DNA from 2 places in the Photobacterium sp. GB-210 genome. Region 1 is predicted to be linked to the other one. Evidence: riboswitches for the same ligand, from Rfam matches in the RefSeq annotation. Region 1 holds a riboswitch; the other holds the start of a gene.
The links. Region 1 has a riboswitch for thiamine pyrophosphate ahead of thiD (bifunctional hydroxymethylpyrimidine kinase/phosphomethylpyrimidine kinase). Riboswitches for the same ligand answer to the same signal wherever they lie in the genome.
Positions count from the first base shown of each region.

Region 1 (9,860 bases):
AGTAAATTGATCGTTAACCCTTATGAAGCCGTGCATCTTAAAGAGATCATGTTGCCAGATGGTCGCTTACTTCAAGGTGTTGATCCTAGTGATGCAGACGGTTACGGCAGTGATTCACATTACCGTATTGCACGTGAACTTATCTCTTCAGGTATTAACAGTGCTAACTATGGTGTCAATTCATCAAAAGTACGCCCCGAAAGCCAGTGGAATATTGAAGCGCCATACCATGCAACACAAGTCACGGTGAATAACTCAATTGGTAATTATACTGATGGTTTAATTACACACGGTATGTTGGGTTCTTACGCAGGTGTTGCTTCTGTCGTGAGCTCAACGGGTAACGAATTTAGCCATGAAGTCGGTCATGAACTAGGAGTCGGTGCCCATTACCCTGGTGGCTTTATGGGATCGATTCACAAAAGTTCTACCGAAGCGAACTCTACATGGGGGTGGGATGGTTATAAAAATATCTTTATTCCTAATTTTACTAAAGGTGTAACGAACCAAGAGTCATGCTATGAAGGGGAATGTGTTGCACCTTTTGAAGGTCACAGTTTTGGTTTTGGTACCATGTCTGGCGGTCAACCGCTTTACCCTAAATACAATGCATATACATTACACGCGCCGTATGAGCTGAGTGTATTCCAAGATTTTGTAGAAAATAAAGCGAATTTTGATCCAGCGTCACCAACAGGTTATAGCAAGTGGGATCACACAGAAAAAGTGATGAAGCCATGGACGCATTCAGTGGCTGATGATTTAGCGTTTTCGGTTGTTACGGTCAGTGGTAACGGCCCGCTTAGTGAATTTGGTGAAAATAGCGATAAATTTCAACAGTTATTTGCTAAACATCAAGTGGTTCACTTAACAACGGCTAATGCCGCTTGGGCTCGTGACTTTTATTTACCGACTGATGCGAAATTAGAAGGGAAAGTGGCGCTATTTGAATCATGGGCGGGTTGGAATTCAACTATCCATTATAACGACCAACAAATGACATTAAGCCATGGTCAAAAACATGTCTTTATGTTTACCAATGGTGTTTGGCAGTTAACAGATAATGCGCTATTAGAGCGCAACGTGGATTTGATCCCATACGCGCAAGGCGTACAGGTAACAACCTTGGTAGGGTATTACGATCCACAGAAAACACTACCAAGCTACATCTACCCAGCTCTGCATGGTGCATACGGTAATGTTTACGTTGATAACTTCACGGCTTCAACATGTCAGTTGGATGTGTTGACGCAAAACGGTGGCACCAAAACGTTCAACCTGTATAACCGTCGTTTGCAAGATGGTCACATGAACCGTTTTCACATCAATATTGAAAGTGCACTGAAACCATACCGCGCAGAAGTTAGCTGTGGTGGTGAAGTATTAAATACAATGGATATAGTGCCGGCAAAAGCGTCGTTAAAAGCAAGTATTGTGACAACGGAGGCAGGAAAAGCACCCGTTATCACAGGTGTTGACGATATTGTTGTTGCACATGGTGATTTATTTGCGCCACTTGCAGGAGTAACAGCGACAGATGATTACGATGGTGATGTCACTGCCTCTATCGTGGTTGAAGGTACTGTTGATACCAATAAAGTGGGTCATTACACGCTAACTTACAAAGCTTATGACAGTGCTTTAAGTGAATCTGTTGTTGTGCGTAAAGTTGAAGTGTTTAGTGCAAAACCTGTGTTAGAAGGGATTAGCGATACGACTATTCAACTCGGTGATACCTTTGATGCAAAAACAGGTATTACCGCAAAAGATGCAGAAGATGGCGACATAACGGCCAATATTATTATCGAAGGTGAAGTCAATACGAGCCTAGCTGGTAACTACACCTTGAATTACCGTATTACTGACAGCGCACAACAAACCACAGAAGCGCAACGTGTTGTGACGGTTGAAGGTAGCGCAGTGTGCGAAAACACATGGAGTGCACAAAGTATTTATGTGGCAGGAGATGAAGTCAGCCACAATGGTGTGGTATGGCTAGCAGGTTGGTGGACAAAAGGTGAAGAGCCGGGAACAACGGGTGAGTGGGGTGTTTGGAAACAAATTGCAACCGAAGGGTGTACCTCAGTCAAACCAGAAGTGACGCCACCTGCGCCGGGAGAATATCCAACGTATCAAGCGGGCACAGTTTACCAACAAGGGGATATTGTTCGTGCTAGCGATGAGCAGTTATACCAATGTAAACCGTGGCCTAATTCAGGTTGGTGCTCAAGTGCTTCTTATGCCCCAGCAAGCAGTGCTTATTGGCAAGATGCTTGGACAAAACTGTAATCACATAATATTTACTATATAAATCAAAGCGGTGAGTAAAATCACCGCTTTTTTATATCACGCTATATGATATTCCACTTATTACGATCTATTTGGATCATGAGTGAAAAAATGATTCACAGGGCCATGACCACGACCAATATTGAGCTGATCAGCGGCTGAAATGGCAGAGGTAATATATTCTTTGCCACGCTGTGTTGCTTGTTCGATCGAATAACCTTGAGCAAGGTAAGAAGCAATAGCTGAAGAGAGGGTACAGCCAGTACCATGGGTATTGTGGGTATCAATACGTTTTGTTTTTAGCTCGATAATATCGTCACTTAATATCAATAAATCATTACTTTCTGAATCACTTTCTAGGTGCCCACCTTTAAGCAGTATGGCTTTTGTTTGTATGTCACGCAGTTTGCTGACTAATCCCAACATATCTGTATGATTGTGTGGGATCTCGCTGTTTGTCAGCGCAGCGGCTTCAGGTAAATTAGGCGTGATGAGATCAGCTAATGGAAGTAGTTTTTGTTTTAATGTACTAATGGCTGACTGTTGTAATAATAAGTCACCACTGGTGGCAACCATAACGGGATCAATCACAAGATAGCGTGGCTTGTACTCTTTTATTTTGTTCGCAACTAGCGTGATGATGTCACTATCGGCAAGCATGCCTATTTTAACTGCCTGAATATTTAGATCGGTAAAAACAGCATCTAACTGTTGTTCTATCATCACAAGAGGAATAGGAAGAATACCACTAACACCTTGGGTGTTTTGCGCCGTAATTGCAGTGATCACCGAACAAGCATAGCCACCAGTTGCTGAAATAGCTTTGATATCGGCTTGAATACCCGCGCCACCACTACTGTCAGAGCCAGCAATAGTTAAAACGATAGGCGTTGTAACATGGGATGTATTATTGGTGTGTGATGACATAACAGATTCCTAATTACGCGTTAGGAACCGGTGCCAAGTAATGAAAGGATCGGTTGATGTGAAGTGATGAGATCCAGTGATAACTTGGCTAAACAATACGGATATTGTTTATTTAGTTCCCTCCGCCAGTGTTAACTGGTTCAGGTTCAACGGGTCCCACTTAAATTGTGATCTCAGCGTAATGCCCCCCGACTAACTCTCAAATCCTAATAGATAAACGTTTTGTTGTCACGTACTTATAAAATAAGGGGTTACATCAGCATTCATGTTAGATAAAAACCAAAGATGTAATGGTCAGGTGAAATAATCATTCCCCGACAAAGAACCCGAGCAATAAAAACAATATTAGTTTCATTGACATATTATGTATTATGCAACTGCTCGGTTAAGACACTGTAGATTACCTCACACCTTTACCGCATCAGATTGATTAAAATAAACAAAACTAAAATCACGGACGTTAAAATGGCAACTCTGCTTAGCTGGCTTGGTAGAACAGATTTAGATCAAATGAAGCTAGATAAACCAGCTTCCATTGCAACCCTCGCTCTTAGAGGGCCGATGCTTGATAGCGTCGTTATTCTTGCGAGTACATGGGATGACGAATGGTTTGACTACAAGGACTGGTTAAAAAGAAAGTTAGCATGTGCTGGGCGTTCTAAAACATCAGTAGAGATAAAACGTGTCAGATTAACTTCACCGATTGATTATTTATCAATAACGAAAGTCATGCAAAAGCAATTGAGTGACGTTTCCTCAGATGCGACTCAGGTGTATATCAATCTGACATCAGGTACCCCAGCCATGACTGTTGTATCAGTGCTGCTGGGCAAGGGTAATGCTAAATGTCAGTTCGTTCAAACATCGCCAAAAGGGGAAATCAATAATGTCGATATCCCGGTAGATTTTGCCTCTGAGTATGCGAAATCTTCATCTACTGCGATTTCACAACTGGTATCCAAACACCCTAAAAATGAGGGTGCTTTTAGCTCAATAACCGCCAAATCAGCCGTAATGCAAGAAACCGTCAAAAAAGCGCAACGTTTAGCGTATTCGGATCTACCAGCATTATTATTAGGTGAAAGCGGAACGGGTAAAGAGGTACTTGCAAAGTCTATTCATCAAGCCAGCCTCCGACAGCAAAAGCCATTTAAAGCCGTCAACTGCGGTGCGCTACCTGAAAACCTCGTCGATTCAATTTTATTTGGTCACAGAAAGGGAGCCTTCACGGGAGCTGAGCGTGATCATGAAGGACTGTTTGAGCAAGCAAACGGCGGCACACTGTTTTTAGATGAAGTCGGTGAGCTTCCTTTAGTGGTGCAAGTCAAACTATTACGAGCGTTACAACAACAAGAGATCACGCGTGTGGGTGATACCGTTACCCGCACCATCGATGTACGGATAATCGCAGCGACGCATCGTGATTTATTTCGTATGGTGTCTGATGAAACGTTTCGTGAAGATTTATTTTATCGCCTCGCTGTTGGCGTTATCACATTACCGCCATTAAGGCAGCGCGCTGAAGATATTCCCGACATCATTACCACGTTCATGGCAGACATCAATCAACAGATGGAAAAGCATCCGCTGTTTGAAAGTAAAAACATTTCCGATGCTGCAATAAATTTTACCGTTTCACATCACTGGCCGGGTAATATTCGTGAGCTTTGGAATACATTGAACCGTGCTACGCTATGGTCTGAAAATAAAGAGCTAAGCCGTGCGGATATCGAAAAAGCAACATTAAGTTTAGATAATACACCGTCCGCTGAAGATAAGTTCCATATTCCGGGCGATTTGCAGCAATATATTGATAATATTAAAAAAGATGCGATTATCTCTGCCATGGATTTTGCCAGTGGAAACAAATCTAAGGCTGCTAAATCATTAGGTTTAAAAAATCATCAAACATTGAATAATTGGCTTAAAACGTACGATTTAGATGCTTGATGAAACAAAGAAAAGCGAATGGCATAAACGTTGCGATAGGCATAGGTATCAAAGGAGAGCAACTAAGGTGAAAACGTCCATGAATTTCGAACATTTACGTAATCAGTGGCCAGAGTTGGCAGAGCTTGGCGCATTTGCTGAAACCTATGCCGTGAGTGATCCGCAAAGTGCACTGGTTAAACTGCGCTGCTACGTTGAAAAAATCGTAGGCTACTTATACCGCGAGCTTCACCTTCCTGTTGCACCTAACGCCTCTATGCATGATAAGTTGGTGAGCGGTTCATTCACATCTATCGTTGATAAAACCATTGTTGATAAGTTTCACGCTGTTCGTCGAGGCGGAAACAAAGCCGCTCATGAAGGCGAAGTTAGCCAACACGATGCCATTTGGTTGCTAAAAGAATCTTATTTCATTGGCTGCTGGCTATTTATGGCATATGGCGAGGGTAAACTAAAAGATTGCCCATCGTTTACCACACCTGAAAATAGCCAAAGAGAAGATGAATCCAAAGGCGAATTTAAGCGCAAGAATAAGCAATTACAACAAAAGCTTAAACAGCATGATGAGATCTTAAAACAGGCATTGAAAGAGCTGGAAGAAACTAAGCTTGCTCAATTACAGGCTCAGAAAGAAGCGGCACAGCTTAAAGCACAAGTGGATCAAGCCAAAGCAGATAAACTTCGTAGCAATACGCTAGCAATGAAGAGCAGCTTTGATTTTAATGAACAAGAGACTCGCAAGCGAATCATTGATGCAGATCTGCGTAGCTGTGGCTGGGATGTTGCACTTGATGAAGAGAGTACAGAGCAAGTATCCAAAGAAGTTGAAGTTGATGGGCAGCCAACGCAAACAGGCATTGGTTATTGTGACTACGTACTTTGGGACGACAATGGTAAACCGTTAGCGGTCATTGAAGCGAAGCGTACACAGAGAGATGCCAAAGCAGGGCGCGAACAAGCAAAATTGTATGCTGATGCGCTAGAAAAACGTTATAGCCAACGTCCTGTGATTTTCTACACCAACGGCTATGAAATTTATATTTGGGATGACGCTCAAGGCTATGCACCACGCGCGATCTTTGGCTATTACGCTAAAGACAGCCTTCAATATCTGATCCAACAACGTACTCTTAAACAAGATCTTAATACCACGCCTATCGACACCAAGGTTGCAGGGCGTATGTATCAAATGGAAAGCATAAGTCGTGTCTGTGAACGCTTTTCAGACAAACACCGCAAAGCGTTAGTGGTACAAGCAACAGGGACAGGTAAAACCCGTGTATCTATAGCATTAGCAAAACGTCTGCTTGATGCGGGATGGGCGAAGCGTGTTCTGTTTTTGTGTGACCGAAAAGAGTTACGTAAACAGGCAGGTCATGCGTTTAATGAACACACCAAAGAGCCACTTTTCATCAAAGGGAAAAGTAAAAAAGATGCGGCTTCCAATGCACGTATCGTAATCGCGACTTACCCGGGCATGATCCAAAACTATGAAGAGTTCGATGTCGGTCACTTTAATCTGATCATTGCCGATGAATCTCATCGCTCTATCTACAACAAATATGGCGAGTTATTTAAATACTTTGATGCGCTACAAGTGGGGCTAACAGCAACGCCAGTTGAGATGATCTCACGCTCTACCAGTCAACTGTTTGGCTGTGACTATAAACTGCCCACAGCAAACTACCCATTAGAACAAGCGATTGAAGAGAAGAACCTTGTCCCGTTTAAGGTGGTTACCCATACCACGCAATTTTTACGTGAAGGGATCAAAGCAAGCGAACTGACGGATGAGCAAATTGCAGAGCTAGAAGATCAGGGCATTGATCCCAATACCTTGGATTTCGATTCTAAGCAAATTGATAAAGCGATATTCAATAAAGACACCAACCGAGCCATTATTCGTAACTTAATGGAAAAGGGCTTAAAAGATAAAGATAACCAACTGCCGGGTAAATCGATCATCTTTGCCCGCAGCATTGCCCATGCAGAGTTATTGGCTGAACTATTTAGCGAAATGTACCCAGATTTAGGCGGTAATTTCTGCCGCGTGATCCACTCTAAATACGAACGGGCTGAAGAGTTAATCGACAACTTCAAAAGCGCAGAAGGGAACGATGATGACATTACCATCGCGGTATCGGTCGATATGCTAGATACCGGTATTGATGTCCCTGAATGTGTCAACTTGGTGTTTGCGAAACCGATTAAATCGAAAGTGAAATTTTGGCAAATGGTGGGGCGTGGTACTCGCTTGTGTGCAAATCTCTACGGTCCTGGTTTAGATAAAAAGCACTTCTTAATTTTTGACCATTGGGGAAACTTTGATTACTTCAAAATGAACCCAGAAGAAGATGAAGGTTCGCAAACTAAATCTCTGCCGCAAAAAGTGTTTGAAGCCAAACTCAACTTGGCTGTTGAAGCACTAAAGAAAGCAGAAATGGAGATTTTTGCTGATGCTGTTCACCAGATCAAAGCGGATATCGATTCGCTCAATGATAAAACCATTGCTGTGCGTGAAAAGTGGAAGCTGAAAGCCCAATTGAGCGAAGAAAAACGCTTAATGCAAATGGCGCCAGATACCAAAACGTTGTTGTTTGATGAAATGGCGCCGTTGATGCAATGGAAGAAAACCACAGGCGAAAGCGAAGCCCTTCGTTTAGATCTGCAATTTCTTCAACTGCAACTGACTAAATTACAACAGCCAAGTAAGGTAGATATTGAAGCGCAACCTATTTTAGATAAGGTGACTAGCTTGTCGATGCACCTAAATGAAGTGCGAAGTAAAGCGACAACCATCAAACAGATACAACAACAGAACTACTTAAGTGATGCCGATTACTTTGCCGTTGAGGCCTGTCGTCATAACTTGCGCAGTGTGATTCACTTACGTGATAAAGGGGTAGCACCAGCATCAACTCAAATCCCTGTGATTGATGTACGTGAAGATGAAAGCCGTTATCAAACAGAAGAGATAAAAACAGACATCATCACGGTTGATTATGAAATCTACCGCCAAGAGGTAGAAAAGACCTTAACGCCACTGTTTGACACTAACGACGTATTGCAAAAAATCCGTGGTGGGCAAGCGGTAACAGAAGCTGACTTAGCGACATTAAGCGCCTTGGTACTGACCCAAAACCCCAATGTTGACTTGCGAACCCTTAAAGAGTTCTTCCCTGAATCAACCTCAGGGCTGGATCAAATCCTGCGCACGATTGTCGGTATGGATGCAAAACAAATAGAAAATGAGTTTACGGCTTTTGTGCAAAACGTGCATACCCATTTAAACGCAAGACAGCAGCGTTTTATCGGTATGCTTAAAAACCACCTTTGTCGCTACGGTAGCGTTGATATTGAACAGCTCTACGATGCGCCGTTTAATCAAATTGATGATGCAGGGCTAGATGGCGTATTCCCCAACCCGGCACAAGCCGACGTGGTTGAACAATTTGTACGTCGCTTCAGTGTCCATTTGGGGGATAAACAAACAAGTGTCGAGAAAGTCGTAAATTAGCATTTGGTATAAAGAAACAAGCGAGTAAACTACCACGCATTATTATAAGCGGCTTGATAACAGCCGCTTTAGCGCGAAACTCTTTTTACACGAGAAAGCGTTAACGCGCATAACAACAATAAAAACGCACTGGCCTCACTTTGAAGGGCTGGCGCAATAAACAAAGAGAATAAAAATGATCACATCAGGCGCATTAAAAAGCCAAATTGACAAGTTATGGGAAGAGTTTTGGACTGGCGGTATTACCAACCCATTAACCGTTGTTGAGCAAATTACCTATTTAATGTACGCCCGTATGTTAGACATGAATGAGCGTAATGATGAAAAACGCAGTGCTCGTACAGGTAAGCCTTTTAACCGCCGCTTTGCAGACGATAAACAACATATTCGCTGGGAAAACTTCCGTCACCTTGGCGCAGAAAAGTTATACCCACTCGTAAAAGATGAAGTCTTCCCGAACTTCAAAGATCTCACATCTGATGACACGCTATTTGCGGACTTCATGAAAGATGCGCAACTGATGATCCAAAAGCCATCACTATTAGTCAAAGCGGTGGAGTTAGTCAGTGAACTGCCTTTAGAAAACAAAGACGTAAAAGGCGATTTATACGAGTATTTATTGTCTAAATTGACCACCGCCGGCATTAACGGTCAGTTCCGTACACCGCGCCATATTATTCGTGCGATGATCGAAATGTTAGACGTGGAAGAGACTCACCGCATTTGTGATCCAGCTTGTGGTACGGGCGGTTTCTTATCATCGACTTATGAATACTTACTAGAAAAGTACTCTTCACCAGAAGGCACCGAAAAAGAACAAGCGTTTGATAAAGAAGGTAAGCCAGTACTAGACGTGCATGGTAAGCCAGTATTCAATTATTTATACGCAGGTGACTTGCTCGAAAAACGCACGCATATCGATTACGACATGTTCCACGGCTTTGATTTTGACTCAACCATGTTACGTGTAGCAGCAATGAACTTGGTGATGCACGGGGTGAAACAGCCTGATATCCACTATCAAGACACATTGAGCCAAAGCTTTATTGAGCGTTTCCCTGATGAAGCGAAAAACGGTTTCGATATCATCTTAGCGAACCCGCCGTTTAAAGGCAGCTTAGATGAAGAAGATGTTGATCCTGCGATTTTAAAAGTGGTGAAAACCAAAAAGACTGAA
Region 1 is NZ_PYNU01000001.1:684,156-694,015, forward strand. It holds gene C9J38_RS03145 (M66 family metalloprotease) at 1-2,289, shown strand, start outside; gene thiD (bifunctional hydroxymethylpyrimidine kinase/phosphomethylpyrimidine kinase) at 2,371-3,216, opposite strand; TPP riboswitch at 3,317-3,417, opposite strand; gene C9J38_RS03155 (sigma-54-dependent Fis family transcriptional regulator) at 3,682-5,166, shown strand; gene C9J38_RS03160 (DEAD/DEAH box helicase family protein) at 5,246-8,683, shown strand; gene C9J38_RS03165 (type I restriction-modification system subunit M) at 8,859-9,860, shown strand, end outside.

Region 2 (9,860 bases), on a different contig from region 1:
TCAGATAACAGCTCGGTTAAGGTGTTTTTCGCATCATCATTCAGTTTTTCACCAGAAAGCAGTTGGGTTACAGCATCAGCAACGGGTTCGTATTGACGCTCTTCTTCAACAAAGGCTTCATAGTCGTAAAAACGATCAGGATCAAGAATACGTAAGCGTGCGAAGTGGCTTTCACGACCTAATTGCTCTGGTGTTGCGGTTAGTAGCAGCACACTTGGCGTTTTTTCTGCTAAGGCTTCTATCACTTGGTACTGACGACTAGGCTTATCTTCACTCCACTCAAGGTGGTGAGCTTCATCGACAACCAATAGGTCCCAATCAGCATCTAGCGCTTGTTCAAAACGACGACGGCTTTTACGTAAAAAGTCTAATGAACACAATACATATTGCGCGGTATCAAATGGGTTAGCGGCATCAGCAAATGCTTCAACACAACGCTCTTCATCAAAGATAGAAAAGTGCAGGTTAAAACGACGCATCATTTCAACTAGCCATTGATGTTGTAGGGTTTCAGGAACCACGATCAGAATACGTTCAGCACGGCCTGATAAAACCTGCTGGTGGATGATCATACCCGCTTCAATGGTTTTACCTAAACCGACTTCATCGGCAAGGAGAACACGTGGCGCATAGCGACGACCGACTTCGTGAGCAATGTATAACTGGTGTGGGATCAAACCTGCACGCATACCGCATAAACCACGTAATGGGCTTTTTAGTTGCTCGTATTGGTTTTTCAGCGCGCGGTAACGCAGTGCAAAACGATCCATGCGATCAATTTGACCTGCAAATAATTTATCTTGCGGTTTATTGAAACGAATTTGGTGGCTTAAGAAAAGTTCACGTAGCGCGACATTTTCTTCTTCTGTGTCGGTACGCGTACCTACGTAGGTGATCACGCCTTTATCTTCGTTGATCGCTTCTACCTTTAGTGACCAACCCTCATGGCTTTCAATCACATCACCAACGTTAAACATGACACGGGTAACAGGGGCATCATTACGTGCATATAGGCGATTTTCTTCTGATGCGGGGAACATCAAGGTAACCGTTCTTGGTTCAAGAGCGACAACGGTACCTAGACCTAAATCACTTTCTGTATCACTGATCCAACGTTGACCCAAAGCAAATGGCATAGTGGTAGAAACCTTCTAATTATTTGATATCAAAGAGACTGCAATAAGCTGTGCAAAGTATTAATAAGCTACACTGAAGATAAGTGTACGCTAGAATTTAAAATTTGTGCATAGCTCAAAAAGGGGACTCATGTTACTGCATGATGTGATTAAGGTCACGGTGAAAGTGATGAAAATCGGTCACAGTAAAATCATCATAAAACTTTCATCTACCGAGGGCTTAATAAGAAAGACGTCATAATTAAACCAGATGGGTAATTTTGACGTAAGCTAATAGAGTGATAGCTTAATTATCGCTGTCCAGACTACCAAGGAGGTGCCTATGGACGACGCCGAACGGAAACTGTTTGTACTTGATACAAATATTCTGCTTCATGAACCTCTGGCGTTCTTTTCTTTTCAGGAACACGACGTGGTTATTCCCATGACGGTTCTGGAAGAATTGGACAGAATTAAAGACAGTAAGCGTGATGTTTCTCGTGATGCTCGAGTCGCGATACGTGCGCTTGAAGATATATTCCACGACGCACCACCAGAGCAAATTTCGGCTGGTATTCCTTTCAACGACAAAGTGGCTCATAGCGGTACTATTGCTATTTTTGCTGACTATGAAGTAAAACAAACCGTCCATGCCTTTAGTGATAAGGCGGGTGACAATCGTATTCTTAATAGCGTTCTCTTTCTGCAACAAAAACATGCACCACGTTCTGTGGTATTAGTGACTAAAGACATCAACATGCGACTGCGTGCCAAAGGTGCAGGCGTCTTGTATGTTGATGATTATCGTACCGATCAGTTGATTGATGATGTCGCATTATTAACCAAAGGCTTTCATCGCTATCACGGCGATTTTTGGGAAAATGTTGCTGAGTGTCAGTCGGAAAATAGAGGTCGTTCAACTTTACATACCTTACCTAAAAACTTATTTGAAACTCCCTTTGTTAATCAATATCTACTGGATGAAGGCAATGATTTTGCTGCTAGAATTCAAAGTATTGATGATGAAAGTGTCACCATTAAAGACATTAGCCAAGAGCGACTAATGCATCGACAAGCTTGGGGCGTTAATCCTAAAAATATTTATCAAGGGATGGCGCTAGATGCAATGCTTGATCCTCGGATTGATTTAGTGATCTTAACGGGTCCTGCTGGCTGTGGTAAAACCATTTTAGCAATGGCTGCAGCACTTGAGCAGGTCATTGAAAAAGGGATGTATGACAAAATTATTGTCACTCGTAATACACCCGAAATCGCTGAGTCGATTGGTTTCCTACCGGGTACCGAAGAAGAAAAAATGATGCCATGGCTGGCAGCGGTTACCGATACTATGGAAGCACTTCATAAGCATGATGTTTGTACTGATGGCTCAATGAAGTACATTTTTGATAAAGCCAATATTCAATTTAAATCGATTAACTTTATGCGTGGGCGTTCTATTCAAAATGCCTTTGTTTTACTCGATGAGTGTCAAAACTTAACAGCGTCACAAATTAAAACCATTATTACCCGATGTGGTGAAGGCACAAAAATTGTGTGTTCGGGTAACCTTGCTCAAATTGATTCCAACTATCTATCCCCAGTGACCTCGGGATTAACCTATATTGTTGAGCGCTTTAAAAACTTTGAAGGTAGCGCCAATATTTATCTCAACGGGGTGGTTCGAAGCCGTCTAGCTGAATTTGCCGAAGAAAATCTTTAATCACTAGCAAGAAGAATAAGAAAAGCGAGCACATTGGGTGCTCGCTTTTTTGTTTATATTGTTACTTATTGCATTCTGCGGTTATGTTTCTGGTAGGGTTAAACCGAGATAGTTTTTAAGCTCAGGTAATACGGGATTAGATAAAACATCACAGGTTTCTCCTACCGCTTTGATAGTACCTTCATTAATAAAAATACATTTATTGGCAATTTTTTCGGCATCTTCAGGACTATGAGTGATCATCAATACCGTCATATTACGGGTTGTGGCTAATTGCTTAACGAGGTTTAACATCTCCGCACGCAGTGCAGGGTCAAGGGCCGAAAATGGTTCATCAAGCAGTAGCAAAGGGCGCTCTCGTAATAAACATCGCGCTAATGCTACTCGCTGACGTTGCCCGCCAGAAAGCTGCTCAGGTAAACGCTCAAGATAGGTATCAATCCCCACTTGTTTCGCTGAATTAGTCACTCGCTGTTTTTGCTCTGCGGTAAGTTTAAGGTTTGGGTTGATACCTAACGCAATGTTTTCAAATACACTGAGGTGAGGAAATAAATTGTGCTCTTGAAATAACATCGAGAGTGGACGTTGCGCAGGCTCTAGCTGACAGATAGATTGGCTATTAACGGTGATCTCACCGCTATCAGGGACGAGAAAGCCAGCAATGAGTGCGAATAAGGTACTTTTACCTGCGCCACTTGGGCCAATGAGTGCAGCGATATCTCCCTGCTCAAGCTGAACATCAAAGCTCAACGCCATCGCAACCTCATTTTTGTGTTGAGGTAAGTAGGTATAGTTGAGTTGATTAATGTTTAGCATGATGAGCTCCTTGGCGATGGCGAGTAACAACAAGATACTCGACGGCACTAAATAAACCTAAGCTGAGTAACAGTAAAACCAGTGCAGCAACAGCAGCGGCATCCATTCGGTAACTGCCCATGAGTTCAAATAAATACAATGGCAGCGTTTGAAAGTCTTGACTGCCAAATAATGCAATCGCACCTAAATCCCCCAGTGATAAGACAAAGCTAATAGCGAGAGCTTGGGCAATAGGGGCACGTAATGCACGCCACTCAACCAAACGTAATCGCGATAGATGCGTCATCCCTAAACTGCGACATAACGGATTATATTGCTGCGCGAGGTGGAGCATTGGTTGACTTAATGTTTTGATTACATAGGGCAGTGCCATTAGGGCATTAACACAGACCACAACCCAAAACGCAGCACTGTAAGCATCAGTATATTGGCGCAGTAAAAGAAAAATACCAGTACTTAACACTAACCCAGGTGTCACTAAAATCACTGTGCCGATCATTTCAATCCCGTCAGCAGCCAGTTTTTTACGTGCTAAGCGTAAGCTACGACTCGTGATGAGGATCATGACGCCAAGACAAAATGCTAATAAGCAGGAAAATAGTGCGATATGGAGTGAGTTAGTGATTGCTGACCATAACTGCTTTTGTTCTAAGATATTAAATAATTGATGGTTAATACCCGATACAAAGACGGCTATGATCGGTGGTATAACAAACATTAACGCACAAATGATCCAGAATACATCCCAACATTTAGCGCGCCATGTATCGTTATAATTCACTACATTTTTGCTGATAGAGCCGTTGAGGGTGGAAAGCGGTTTAGCAAAACGTTGGGTAAAAAGTACTAATGAGCAGCAAAGTAGCATTTGCCATAAGGCTAAAATAGCCCCTGTCGCTAAATCAAAGTCATAACGCAACGCTTGATAAATGGCGAGCTCGATAGTGGTTGATTTAGGGCCACCGCCAAGCGACATGATCACGGCAAAGCTGGTAAAGCACAACATAAAGACTAAACCCGCGATATGCGGCAGTTGTTGGCGTAGTCGAGGCCATGCAATTAAGCGAAATTTACTCCAGCCAGTAATACCTAAATGCGCTGCAAGCTGATGTTGCTCTGCGGGGATACCATCGAGACTTTGCAGTAGAAAACGCACGGTCAGTGGCAGGTTTAAAAATACGTGAGCCAGTAAAATCCCGCTTAAACCGTAAATGTTTAATGGCGGTAAGCCTAGTATTTCTAGGTTATGGCTGATCAATCCACTTTTGCCATAAATCGATAATAACCCAAAAACAGCAACCAATACGGGCATCACGAGCGTCATCGCAAATAAACGTAATAGCAGAGCTTTTCCTACAAACTGCCGTCGTGAGAGTGCATAAGCAATCGGAATCGCTGGGATGATGCTAAATAGAGTCGACAAGATGGCTTGATAGAAGCTAAATCCTGTTACATGTCGCAGATAAGGATCATGCCATAGTGTTGATAGTTGCCAGTCGTTAGCTTGGCTGATTAAGGCGGTGAGCGCGGCAACAACAACAAGAGTGATCAGCCCGGCACTGATAATGCCGGGCAATAAGGTAATGCGTTTGTTCAAAGTCTTAAACCATTACTGAGTGAGGGCTTGCTGCCACTCTCGGATCCAGGCTTTGCGATGTGTTGCCACTTCGTCGGCACTAAATTCAAGTGCTTTGCTTGGTACGGTGAGTTCATCAAAACCTTTCGGTAGGCTTTGCTTTGTTACTGGATACATCCAGTTGTGGGTAGCAATTTGTGACTGAAAAGCATCACTTACAATAAATTGCATAAATTGATCGGCAAGTTTTGGATGTGGGCTATTTTTCATCTTCGCTGCCACTTCAACTTGCATATAATGGCCTTCTTTAAAGTTAGCCGCTTTGTACTGGTGCTTGTCTTCAGCAATGATGTGATAAGCTGGTGATGTGGTGTATGAAAGCACCATATCTGATTCGCCTTTTAAGAACATGTTATAGGCTTCAGACCAACCCTTAGTGACGGTCACGGTGTGTTTCGCTAGTTGCTGCCACATTTCAGGGGCTTTATCACCGTAGACCGATTTGATCCATAACATTAGACCTTGGCCAGGGGTTGAAGTACGAGGATCTTGATAGATAACGCTGATATTTTGATCTTTGATCAGAGCATCTAAACTCGCTGGTGGGTTTTTCAGTTTATCGCTGTCATACACAAAGGCAAAATAGCCGTAATCATAAGGGATGAAAGTATCATCACTCCAACCTTTAGGAAGCGTGAGCTTACTGGTATCAACATCACTTTTTGCTAATAGGCCGGTATTTTTCGCTTCTGTCATTAGGTTGTTATCTAGCCCTAATAACACATCTGCTTTACTGTTTTTCCCTTCAAGACGAACGCGATTTAAAATCGATACGCCATCTTCTAAAGAAACAAAATTGACCGTACAACCATTACATTGTTTTTCAAACGCTTTCTTTACTACAGGACCAGGACCCCAGTCGGAAGCAAAGGAGCTGTAGGTATAAACATTAAGAGTATTGTCTGAGGCGAAAGCTGAGCTTGCAACTAATGACAGAGAGATTAGGGGAAGAAGAGTGTTTATTTTTTTCACTATGCGCTCCGAGATGTCCTGCATCCTTGGGACAAAAATTGAAAGAGAGAGCGGCACAGGTTTGAGTGCTGTTGCATCATGCAATGGTCAGCGAGCTCGAAAGCATGTTCGAGCATCTCAATTCCTACGCCAGCATTACCTGGTTCAGGTTCAATGGGTCCTGCTATAAAGCACGTATGCCTAACAATCTCAGCCAAATGGCTCCCCAATGAGAACAAACTATTGTACCTGCAACTGTATCGAAGTTATAGCTTCTGATTAAGTTGCCAATTATAGATGTAATGGATCTGAGTGAATTGTAGGTTAGGCGTAATACGATAATGATTAAGGTGTTGTTGTAACTCAATTAACGATCCAAAATCAGCTTGATACCAATCATAGATAGATGACAGTGTGATGCCATTTTTTGTTATTTTTATTGCTTTTTCACTATTAATAAAACGTGTTGCAGCTTGATCTAACTGGGAGTCTAATCGATCGCTATTAAATGCTTTAGGCAGTAAATCAGGACAACCAAGACTGGCACAGTTGACTGCGTAGTGGATCCTAGGATCTTGCCAGATAGGGCGTAAGATCCGATGTTCAATATCGTTTAAAGTTAGCTTTTTATTATTAATGGTAATAATGGTTTGATCCCATGGCCCAAAGCTAAATAAACCTCCAAGTTTAGTGATTGATTTTACAGGGTAATTATCAATAATTAATTGAACAGTTAGGGCGTTATATAAATTAACCCAATAGGCAAATTGAACATCACGATTATAACGGTGAGGATTTTGGGCACTGAGTCGCTTAATATAAGTTGCTAGCTTTTGTTTATCTGCACTTGATACTTGGTTATAACGAAATAAGGTTTGATCCGGTTGAATGACAAGATATTTATCGAGTAGTTGCTGCCAATCTTGATGACTGATCTTGTTTGTGTTTTTAGGATCATGAGGTTGCCAATATGACCAGAGTTCGGATTTTGGCGCAGCAAAGATCGGCAGAGTGAATAACAGCAGCCAAGTGGCAATAACAATACGCATATTTTTCCTATTAATATAATAAGTAACAATATTGATTAAGACCGTAATAAGTATTGGCTAATTTCATTATCTTTTTGATATTTTAAATAAAAACGCCCTGTTTATATTAAACAGGGCGTCCGATTTCAGATGATGTACGATTACGCTAAGAAGCGAGGAATACGGTTTTCAAAGTCTGTAATTTTATCTTCGTGTTGCAGTGTCAAACCGATATTGTCTAAGCCATTTAATAGGCAGTGACGACGGAATTCATCAATTTCAAAGGTGTACTCTTTACCATCCGCACTGACGATCATTTTTTCAAGATCAACCGTGATCTGTGCGCCTTCATTTTCATCGACATACTTAAATAAAGTGTCAACGTCTTGCTCAGAGAGACGTACGGGCACCATTTGGTTATTGATCGAGTTACCATAGAAAATATCGGCAAAGCTTGGCGCAATCATAACTTGGATACCGTAATCAGCAAGCGCCCACGGTGCATGTTCACGAGAAGAGCCACAACCAAAGTTTTCACGCGCCAGTAAGATACTCGCGCCTTGGTAGCGAGGGGCGTTCATAATAAAGTCAGGGTTTGCCTGCTCGCCTGCATCATCTAGAAAACGCCAATCATGGAAAAGGTGCTTACCAAATCCAGTTCGGGTTACTTTCTGCAAAAACTGTTTTGGAATAATCGCATCGGTATCAATATTTGCCGTATCTAGCGGTACAACTAAACCTGTGTGTTGTTTAAAACCTGTCATGTTCAAATCCTTTTGTTACACCGATGCGGCATCTAGTTGGCGAATATCAACAAAATGTCCGGCACATGCCGCTGCTGCTGCCATAGCTGGGCTAACTAGATGAGTACGCCCATCACGACCTTGGCGGCCTTCAAAGTTACGGTTACTGGTTGACGCACAACGCTCACCGGGACCTAAGCGATCGTTATTCATTGCCAGACACATTGAACAACCGGGTAGTCGCCATTCAAAGCCTGCTTCAATGAAGATTTTATCAAGCCCTTCTTTTTCAGCTTGTGCTTTCACTTGCTCTGAGCCTGGAACGACTAAAGCTTGTACGTTAGCGGCAACTTTACGCCCTTTGGCAATGGCTGCTGCTGCGCGCATATCTTCAATACGTGAGTTAGTGCATGAACCAATAAAGACTTTATCAACGGCAAAATCAGACAGGGCTTTGCCAGCTTCTAGTCCCATGTAAGCTAATGCTTTTTCTGCAGAGGCTTTTTCAACGGGATCGTTAAAGCTTTCAGGGGCAGGGATTGGCTCATCAACGGCAATCACTTGACCTGGGTTTGTTCCCCATGTCACTTGTGGCTTTATGTCTTTAGCATCGAGCGTTACAACGGCATCAAACTCGGCGTTCGGATCGGATTTCAATGATGTCCAGTATTCTACAGCGGCATCAAAGTCTGCGCCTTTCGGGGCAAATTCACGATCTTTAATATAATCAAAGGTCGTTTGATCCGGTGCAATTAAACCTGCTTTAGCGCCTAGTTCAATCGCCATATTACAAACGGTCATACGACCTTCCATTGTAAGGTCTGTGATTGCTTCGCCACAGAACTCAACCACATAGCCAGTACCGCCAGCTGCGGTTGTTTTACCAATGATGGCAAGGACGATGTCTTTTGCTGTAATGCCTTCAGCTACTTTACCTTTAACTTCAATCTTCATGGTTTTCGCACGAGATTGTTTTAAGGTTTGGGTGGCTAAGACATGTTCTACTTCCGAGGTACCAATACCGAAAGCCAGTGCGCCAAAGGCACCGTGAGTCGCGGTGTGTGAGTCACCACAAACAATGGTCATACCCGGCAGAGTAATACCCAGCTCAGGCCCCATGACGTGTACAATGCCTTGATATTTGTGGTTTAAGTCATACAGGGTGACACCAAACTCTTCACAGTTTTTTGCCAGTGTTTCCATTTGAATACGTGCCATTTCCCCCGATGCATTGATATCTTTAGTTTGGGTAGAAACGTTGTGATCCATCGTGGCGAATGTTTTTGATACTTGACGCACTTTACGACCCTTCTCACGCAAGCCATCAAAAGCTTGCGGGGATGTCACTTCATGTACAAGGTGACGGTCGATATATAAGATCGGGTTTTCCCCTTCTGCTGCAACGGCAACATGGGAATCGTAAACTTTTTCATAAAGCGTTTTAGGTGAAGCTGAAGCGTTATTATTAGTGTTCGACATTGCTCAATGCTCCCTTATGCTTGTTGAATGTAGGCTGCGATCTTATCGCCCATTTCACTGGTGGTTAGTGCTGGTTTATCACTTGCAAGATCGGCGGTTAACTCACCAGCTTCTAGCGCTTGTGATACTGCTTGCTCAATAGCACGCGCTGCTGTTTCTTCACCTAGGCTGTAACGAAGCATCAGTGCTGCTGATAGGATCTGCGCCACTGGGTTTGCAATGTTTTTACCTGCAATATCCGGTGCTGAGCCGCCAGCAGGCTCGTACATACCAAACTTATCTTGGTTAAGGCTAGCTGAAGGCAACATTCCCATAGAGCCTGTGATCATTGCACATTCATCCGAGATGATATCGCCGAAGATATTTGAACAT
Region 2 is NZ_PYNU01000012.1:34,500-44,359, forward strand. It holds gene rapA (RNA polymerase-associated protein RapA) at 1-1,136, opposite strand, end outside; gene C9J38_RS14050 (PhoH family protein) at 1,459-2,835, shown strand; gene thiQ (thiamine ABC transporter ATP-binding protein) at 2,917-3,651, opposite strand; gene thiP (thiamine/thiamine pyrophosphate ABC transporter permease ThiP) at 3,638-5,248, opposite strand; gene thiB (thiamine ABC transporter substrate binding subunit) at 5,261-6,250, opposite strand; TPP riboswitch at 6,364-6,477, opposite strand; gene C9J38_RS14070 (DUF547 domain-containing protein) at 6,505-7,287, opposite strand; gene leuD (3-isopropylmalate dehydratase small subunit) at 7,428-8,030, opposite strand; gene leuC (3-isopropylmalate dehydratase large subunit) at 8,046-9,488, opposite strand; gene leuB (3-isopropylmalate dehydrogenase) at 9,503-9,860, opposite strand, start outside.
Region 2: linked by a shared signal. The riboswitch ahead of thiB (thiamine ABC transporter substrate binding subunit) and the one ahead of thiD (bifunctional hydroxymethylpyrimidine kinase/phosphomethylpyrimidine kinase) in region 1 are both predicted to bind thiamine pyrophosphate.